2 regions of the Solibacillus sp. FSL R7-0682 genome follow, and region 2 is predicted to be linked to the other one. Evidence: riboswitches for the same ligand, from Rfam matches in the RefSeq annotation. Region 2 holds a riboswitch; the other holds the start of a gene.

Region 1 (4,203 bases), 160 kb from region 2:
GATAATAAGATTTATCATTTCTATTCTAGAGCTAGTATGAAAAATAACATTCGAGATATTCGGGCATTTTTATTGAAATTATATGCCCGATAAAGTTTTTCTTTTAGAAAATGTATAACTAATTCTTATAGCTTTCAATAAAGTTCTTCAATTTTCCTTATGGACTAAATATTGGTAAAGTTTGGTTATAAGTGATTGGAGGGATTTCTAATGAAATCAATTGTTCAAAATGAATTTGGTGATGCGAATGTTCTTTCATATGTTGAGGTAGATATCCCTAAAATAGAGGATGGGGAATGTCTCATCCAAGTGGCCTATACGAGTGTGAACTATGCAGATATTAAAGCTCGAACAGGAAATAAAGCAAAAGGCAATTTTCCTTTTACGGTAGGATTGGATGCCGCAGGGACGATTTTAAAGACAAATGTAAATTCTAAATTTGCTATTGGTGACCGAGTTATTGCATTTCCTAAAGCGGGTTCCTATGCAGAGTACGTTGTAGCCAATGAGCTGTTAGTGTATAAAATTCCGGATACCCTTTCGTTTGAACAAGCCGCTACAATGCCGACTGTTTCGATTTTATCCTACATGCTGCTTCATGAAATTGGGCAAGTACAAAAAAGCGATACGATCGTCGTTCATAGTGCGGCGGGGGGAGTAGGTTCAATGCTCGTACAGCTAGCAAAGTTAGCGGGCGTACAAAAAATCATTGCAACAGTTGGAAACCTAGATAAAGCTAGTTACGTAAAAGAATTAGGGGCAGATGTCATCTGTACGTATGCATCCTTTTCACAGGAAGTATTAAAGGAAACAGAGAAAGTTGGGGCAAATGTTATTTTTGACTCTGTTTCAGGGGATGTGACAAGTGAAAGTTTAAAATGCTTAGCGCTTTATGGAACCCTTGTTCAATTTGGCAATAGTAGTGGAGAAGAGGGACATTTTAAAACAAGTGATGTACATAGTAGCTGTAGAAATATTAGAGGCTTTAGTTTAGGGACAACAAGAAAATACGACCCTGCTCGCCTAGCACCAGTTGCGGAAAAAGTGATTCAGTTTTTTGAATCTAATCAAATCACACTGCCAATTGCACAAGTATTCAATTTATGTGATGCCGCAAAAGCGCATCGCTTAGTCGAAAGCCGTAAGTATAAAGGAAAAGTACTACTTAAAATTGAATGAATATAGCATAGAAATACCGGATTATTTTTTGAGAAATTTGCTTAACATAGAAACATCTTTTATTTTTGAATGCAAAATAAATTTCTTGGAGATGAGCTCATGATGAAACTTTGGTGGGTGACAAACTTTTTATGGTTCATTTTATTTGTTGCTTTATCTGTATTTATCGGTATTAGGAGTGTGGATGGCACAGGAGCAGAGCAAACGCCGGAACTAAGATTAGTTGCTTTTATTGTTTTGGTAGCGTTTTTTGCCTTTATTTTATTGTGCCAATTAGGGTTTTTATATTTCATTAAAAAAGGAAAGTCCGCTTCAGTTGAATAACGAAAAGGAATAGAGAAGGAGCATTATGACGGTATTTACAATTACAGAACATAATAGAGAAAAGGTCATTGAATTTTTTAATGAGCATTGGGGTTCTCCGGAAATGGTTATTTCTTCAGGGACTTATAATTGCAGCGAACTAGATGGCTTTGTATTTCAAGAAAATAATCAATTACTTGGTTTAGTGACATATGTATTTCATGATGAAGAAGTAGAAATTATTTCTTTAGATAGCATTTTAGAAGGGAAGGGCATTGGATCTCTTTTAACGAAAGAAGTGGAAGAGATAGTGCAACGTAAGGGCATTAAAACGATTTCTTTAGTGACAACGAATGATAATTTAAATGCACTGAAGTTCTATCAAAAAAGAGGCTATAAGATTGATGCAGTTTTTCCAAATGCGGTCGAACAGGCTAGAAAAATTAAGCCTACGATTCCTTTGATCGGTAATGATGGGATCCCAATTCGAGATGAGTTACGGCTTATCAAAAATTTATAGTAAGGTTTGCTTATTTTGCAATTAACGTAAAAAATTAGATTGCAAATAACAAACAGATTCAGTAGACTGAAATCAATTAAATGTATTTGCAGGGGGACACATTGTGTTGAGAAGGTAAAACCTGACCCTTAGAACCTGACCGTTAATACGGACGTAGGGAGCAAAGTGCACAGTATTATTATGTACTTTAGCTCTCCATTTTTGGAGGGCTTTTCTTTTGCAAATCTTTTAATTGCGGGGGGACACATTGTGTTGAGAAGGTTAAAACCTGACCCTTAGAACCTGACAGTTAATACTGGCGTAGGGAGCAATGCTTAGGTGTAATTTACACTTTTTAGGCGTCTCTATGTTTAGAGACGCCTTTTTGCGCTTACGTCCACCAAAAAGGAGGACTAACAATGGATTTTTGTGAAAATGTAAGACAAGAAACGGATTATTTTTGGGAGGCAAGCTTTACACACCCTTTTGTACAGGGAATTGCAGATGGAACGCTACCACTTGAAAAGTTTAAGTATTATATGTTGCAAGATGCGTACTACTTGAAGCACTATACAAAGCTTTTAGCATTGTTAGCAGCAAAGGCGAGTAATGACGAAGATATTAAATATTTTTTAAAGTCGGCGGAATTGATTCATACAGTTGAATTAGAGCTGCACGAAACTACTTTTAAAGTATTACAAGTGAGTGAACTGGAGCTAAGCGAATTTCATCCTGCGCCTGCTGCTTATAACTACGTCAGTCATATGTATAATGCGTTGCATAACGGAACAATAGCAGAAGCATTTTCGGCGATCTTACCATGTCCATGGCTATATCAAGAAATTGGGGAAAGACTAAAAGATGCAAAACCACAAATTCCCCTTTATAAGCAATGGATTGAATTTTACGCTTCCGATGAAATGAAGGCATCAATTCAATTACAAAAAGATATGCTGAATCGGTTTGTAAAAGAAGAACCTGCTAAAGAGCAACTTTTTATAAAGCATTTTGAGAAGAGTTGCTATTATGAATGGATGTTTTGGGAGATGTCATGGACGATGCAAGATTGGAAGCAGGGAGTGTACGTGTATGAGCCTTCAATTGATTAATCAACAACAACCAGGGGATAAGCAAGCTGCAAAGTTTACTTATGATGATAGTGGAACCTTTCAAATCGAGATAGAGTATTTAACGGAGGTGCAACTATGATTGCCTGTACAATTGCCGGGTCTGACAGTGGCGGAGGGGCTGGAATTCAAGCTGACTTAAAAACCTTTCAGGAGTTAAATGTATTTGGTACAAGTGTCATCACTGCTTTAACGGCGCAAAATACATTAGGCGTCCATGGTGTTTTTCCAGTAGACACCGCATTTGTAGAAGCGCAATTATGTGCCGTTCTTGAGGACATTAATATAAAAGCAATTAAAACAGGCATGCTTTTCGATGCTTCTATTATTCAAGCTGTTGCAACTATTTTAAAAAAATATCAAATACCACTCGTTATTGATCCTGTGATGATAGCAAAGGGTGGAGAAAGCTTGTTATTAAAAGAAGCCGTTGAAGCATTAAAGGAAAATTTACTGCCGTTAGCAACAGTTTGTACACCGAATATCCCGGAAGCAGAAGTCATTACAGGGATGAAAATTAGAACAGAACAAGATGTTTACGAAGCCGCTCAACAAATTTTAAAGTTAGGCGTTTCCTGTGTTGTGATGAAGGGTGGACACTTAGATGGAGCAATGGCTAAGGATTCAGTATTTACTTTAAACGAGCCTCCTTTTCATCTAGAGACCGAACGAATAAATACAAAACAAACACATGGAACAGGCTGCACCTTCTCGGCCGCTTTAACTGCTCAATTAGCAAAGGGACAAAATTTAAAAGACGCAATTATTGAAGCGAAAAAGTTTGTCCATCTTGCTATCCAAGAGCCGTTGAATATTGGGCATGGTTTCGGTCCTACTAACCATTTTGCCTATCGCCAATTTGAAGGGAAGTGTCCGGTACATGTATTTTGATTTAGATAATTAAAAAGGTGCAAAATCAAGCTCAAACCATCTCTTTTTTGAATAATTTTCATAAGGAGATGGTTTTTTATTTTTAGCTATAAAAATATTGAGAATTATTGGATAATTAAATTAGGTTTATGTAAACATTTTGCATTGAAAGGGAGGCATTTTATGCAAAGTATCGTATCTAAAATAGTAAATTATTTGCCAACA
Region 2 (4,203 bases):
TACTATGTATTTCAATCCATTTGTTTATTTCGATACATGGAATATTATCGATGGGTGGAAATCAGTTGAAGCAAATGATGGGAAAGTGAATTTCCTAAATGGAACTGTCATTTTATTAATTAGTGGTAGCCTATTGTTCTTTATAGGGCTTTTATTTAGAAGGAAGGTGACATCATAATGGTATTACAAGTAAATAAACTCACAAAAAGGTATAAAAATAAAGCGGTCCTTCAAAATATCTCCCTTTCTATCGATGTAGGAGAGATTATTGGTCTTGTCGGGCCAAATGGCGCTGGAAAATCGACTTTAATGCGCTCTATATTAGGGTTAGAAGAAATTGAAAGCGGCACTATTCACTTGAAGGATATTTCTCATAACGATCCTGAATTTTTTAAATATATTTCATTTTTGCCAAGTGATAATTACTTGTATATGCAGTTAACTGGTTATGATCATCTCTCCTTTGTAGCGAATATTTATAATTTATCGCTTAAAGAAATAGACGATGTTATTGATTTAATCGGTATTCGCTCGTATGTTAATCAGCCTGTTAAATCCTATTCTTACGGGATGCGCCAGCATTTATTTATTGCTTTAAGTATATTAACAAAACCACTTATCATTTTAATGGATGAACCTTTTAATGGATTAGATCCAACGAGTACCATTGAATTAAAACAATTAATTCATACGCTCCATGCGCAAGGAATTAGTATTGTTATTTCAACACATAACTTAGATATATTAGAGGATTTGACAAATACAATTTGGTTTATTAAAGACGGTACACTATTCACAAATAATCTTGTAGCAAATATGAATGTACCATATGAAATAATGTACTTCTATAATGGGGATCTCACTCAATTAATGGGTGAGAGTCATCTTCCTTTCCAAATAAACGAAAATCGTATAATTACAGAGGCAACATACGCGATCGAAAAATATCTTCAATGGTTAATAGAAAATGATGTTCAAATTCAATCAGTGAACCCTATTAAACGAAATTTAGAAGAACTATATCGTGATTTTTATAATGTGTAACATCTATGAATTAAAGAGTGATGCTAGATAGTAGTTTTTGTGAAGATTTATGAGCTTGTTAAAGTAATTTTGTTTTGTTACACTCAAGGTAATTAAATGCATTTGCAGGGGGACACATTTGTGTTGAGAAGGTAAAACCTGACCCTTAGAACCTGACCGTTAATACGGACGTAGGGAGCAAAGTACATACTTATTATTTATTTGTACTTACTAAGGCTCCACGTTTTTTTACGTGGAGCCTTTCTTATGCAAATACTTTAATTGCGGGGGGACACATTTGTGTTGAGAAGGTTAAAACCTGACCCTTAGAACCTGACAGTTAACACTGACGTAGGGAGCAATTATAGGTGTAATCTACACTTTTTTGGCGTCTCTATTTATAGGGACGTCTTTTTTTGCGCTTACGTCCACCAACAGAGGGGGACAACCTATAGGATTTTTTGAAAAAGTGGAAAGAGTAATTGAAGGTGCGGATATAAAAATAAATAAAATTGAGTGAAGGAAGTGTTGAAAATGGACTTAAGTAAACAAACCGTTTTAATTACAGGTGCAAGCAGAGGTGTAGGTTCAGAACTTGCAAAAGCATTTTCAAAAGAAGGTGCTAACGTAATTATTAATTATAATAACAGCAAAGAAAAAGCAGAAAGATTGGCTAAAGACTTGGGAAGTAATGTAATTGCTTTAAAAGCAGATGTACGTAACAAACATGAAGTCGTAGAAATGATTAAAGTAGCAAAGGATTATTTTAATACGCCCGTTACAACAGTTGTTAATAATGCATTAATAGATTTTGAGTTTAATCCACTTACTCAAAAAAATGCCTTTGAATTAAACTGGGACAGTTTTAATAAACAATTTGAAGGAACAATTAGAGGTGCATTGAATTGTATTCAATCTGTTCTTGATGATATGAAAGAATTAGAGTTTGGTCGTATTATTAATATCGGCACAAACTTATTTCAAAATCCCGTTGTAGCCTACCATGAATATACGACAGCTAAAGCAGCTTTACTTGGTTTTACTCGTAATATGGCTAAAGAACTTGGCGGGTACGGTATCACTGTGAATATGATATCCGGAGGTCTTTTAAAACAAACAGATGCTAGTAAAGTTACTACACCAGAAGTATTTCAGATTATTGAAGATTCCACACCATTAAAAAAAGTAACAACACCGAGAGAATTAGCAGATACCGCCTTATTTTTTGCTTCCCCATGGGGACGTGCAGTTACAGGACAAAATTTAGTAGTCGATGGCGGGCTTGTAATGGATTAAAAGGCGATATGTACGGAAGTATCACTTCAGGACCTTAAGCTGTAGTGGGGTCCCGGCGAGGGTTCCACCTACAGTTTTACTTATTATCATTTACTGCACAACTCCTTTCATCTTGGGAAAATTTAATGACAGACTTATAAATATTTGAGGCGAGCAAGTAGAGCACCTAAATGAATTATGATGGACTTGGCCATTCAGATGATCAAATTACTATAAATTATTATCTCCATATTACGTAAGAAGCGGAAAAAAGCGCCCATAAGTTTACATAACTCACGAGGCACTTCGCTACTTAATTAATTTGTTAGCATTTCACTATCTTCAATTGAAAAATGAACTTCGAACAAGAAAAATATAGGGTGGTTTTAGTATACCTATGTTTTCATCCATATTATTTCTCTGTTTTTTCTTGCTTCTTTTTCAAATACTCCGCACGTATTTTTTCAAGTTGCTGCTTTTTATCAAATTTGGCAGGCTTGTTTTTTTCATGATACTTTGTCACTGCTACCTTACCTTTAGTATCCAATTGATATTTTCCCACTTTGTTCACCTACTTTTTTCGTCTTAAAGAGAATCTATTCAACAAATATAATATACCTTATTTTACTGAAGTAAACCTTATTCATGTACCGCTACCTTTGCGTACATCAATAAAAACATTAAAAGCTTCGTAAAATAAATCAAAAAAACCACCTCCCAAGAAGTTACTCTTGGGAAATGGTAATTGGGTTTCATTTAAATTGTGAGTTACACCATTTCAGAAAAAGTGGCTCACAGGAACAAAGGCACCGTTCGCGGCGTCCTGTCGCAACACCTTTGCCCCACATCCTTGTGAATGTTACATCATTCCTGGCATGCCACCCATACCAGACATATCTGGCATACCGCCGCCTGCTTCTGGGATGTCTGCTACTACTGCTTCCGTTGTTAAGAATAATGAAGCAACTGATGCAGCGTTTTGTAGTGCTGAACGTGTTACTTTTGCAGGGTCAACTACACCTGATTCGATCATGTTTACCCATTCGCCTGTTGCCGCATTGAAGCCAATGCCAACATCTTCACGTTTTAAACGATCTACAATAATTGAACCTTCAAGCCCTGCATTTTCAGCAATTTGACGTACTGGCTCTTCTAATGCACGTAAGATGATGCGTACACCTGTTGCAACGTCACCTTCTACTTCTTCAAGCACTTTTTCTACTGCGCCGTAAACGTTAAGAAGTGCTGTACCACCACCTGCTACGATACCTTCTTCTACAGCCGCGCGAGTAGAGTTTAATGCATCCTCGATACGTAATTTACGCTCTTTTAATTCTGTTTCTGTTGCTGCACCGACTTTAATGACAGCAACACCACCAGCTAATTTTGCTAGGCGCTCTTGTAATTTCTCTTTATCAAACTCTGAAGTAGTTTCAGCTAGTTGAGCACGGATTTGGTTGACACGACCTGCTACTGCATCTGTATTACCTGCACCTTCAACGATTGTTGTATTGTCTTTAGATACGATTACTTTTGCAGCGCGCCCTAATGATGTTAAGTCTGCTGTTTTTAAGTCTAAACCAAGATCTTGTGTAATAACTTGTCCACCTGTAAGAATTGCAATATCTTCTAACATTGCTTTACGGCGGTCACCGAAGCCTGGCGCTTTTACAGCTACCGCATTGAATGTACCACGTAATTTGTTTACAACAAGTGTTGCAAGTGCTTCCCCTTCTACATCTTCAGCAATGATTAAGATTGGACGACCTTGTTGAACAACTTGCTCTAATACAGGTAAAATTTCTTGGATATTCGAGATTTTCTTATCTGTAATTAAAATGAATGGGTTATCCAGCACTGCTTCCATCTTGTCTGTATCTGTTACCATGTAGTGAGATGCATAAC

What was found. A riboswitch is a leader RNA that binds a small molecule or an ion and turns the genes downstream of it on or off. The one in region 2 is predicted to bind thiamine pyrophosphate.
Region 1: it holds a riboswitch for thiamine pyrophosphate, as region 2 does, so the genes downstream of both, tenA (thiaminase II) here and MKZ17_RS01750 (3-oxoacyl-ACP reductase) in region 2, are expected to answer to the same signal.

What each region holds. Positions count from the first base shown of each region.
Region 1 covers NZ_JBBOUI010000001.1:172,631-176,833, forward strand. The annotation lists gene MKZ17_RS00865 (hypothetical protein) at 1-93, shown strand, start outside; gene MKZ17_RS00870 (quinone oxidoreductase family protein) at 211-1,179, shown strand; gene MKZ17_RS00875 (DUF3923 family protein) at 1,279-1,503, shown strand; gene MKZ17_RS00880 (GNAT family N-acetyltransferase) at 1,529-2,002, shown strand; TPP riboswitch at 2,083-2,179, shown strand; TPP riboswitch at 2,229-2,326, shown strand; gene tenA (thiaminase II) at 2,401-3,090, shown strand; gene thiD (bifunctional hydroxymethylpyrimidine kinase/phosphomethylpyrimidine kinase) at 3,187-3,999, shown strand; gene MKZ17_RS00895 (hypothetical protein) at 4,162-4,203, shown strand, end outside.
Region 2 covers NZ_JBBOUI010000001.1:331,440-335,642, reverse strand. The annotation lists gene MKZ17_RS01760 (hypothetical protein) at 1-178, shown strand, start outside; gene MKZ17_RS01755 (ABC transporter ATP-binding protein) at 178-1,044, shown strand; TPP riboswitch at 1,141-1,238, shown strand; TPP riboswitch at 1,300-1,398, shown strand; gene MKZ17_RS01750 (3-oxoacyl-ACP reductase) at 1,558-2,319, shown strand; gene MKZ17_RS01745 (hypothetical protein) at 2,711-2,860, opposite strand; gene groL (chaperonin GroEL) at 3,158-4,203, opposite strand, start outside.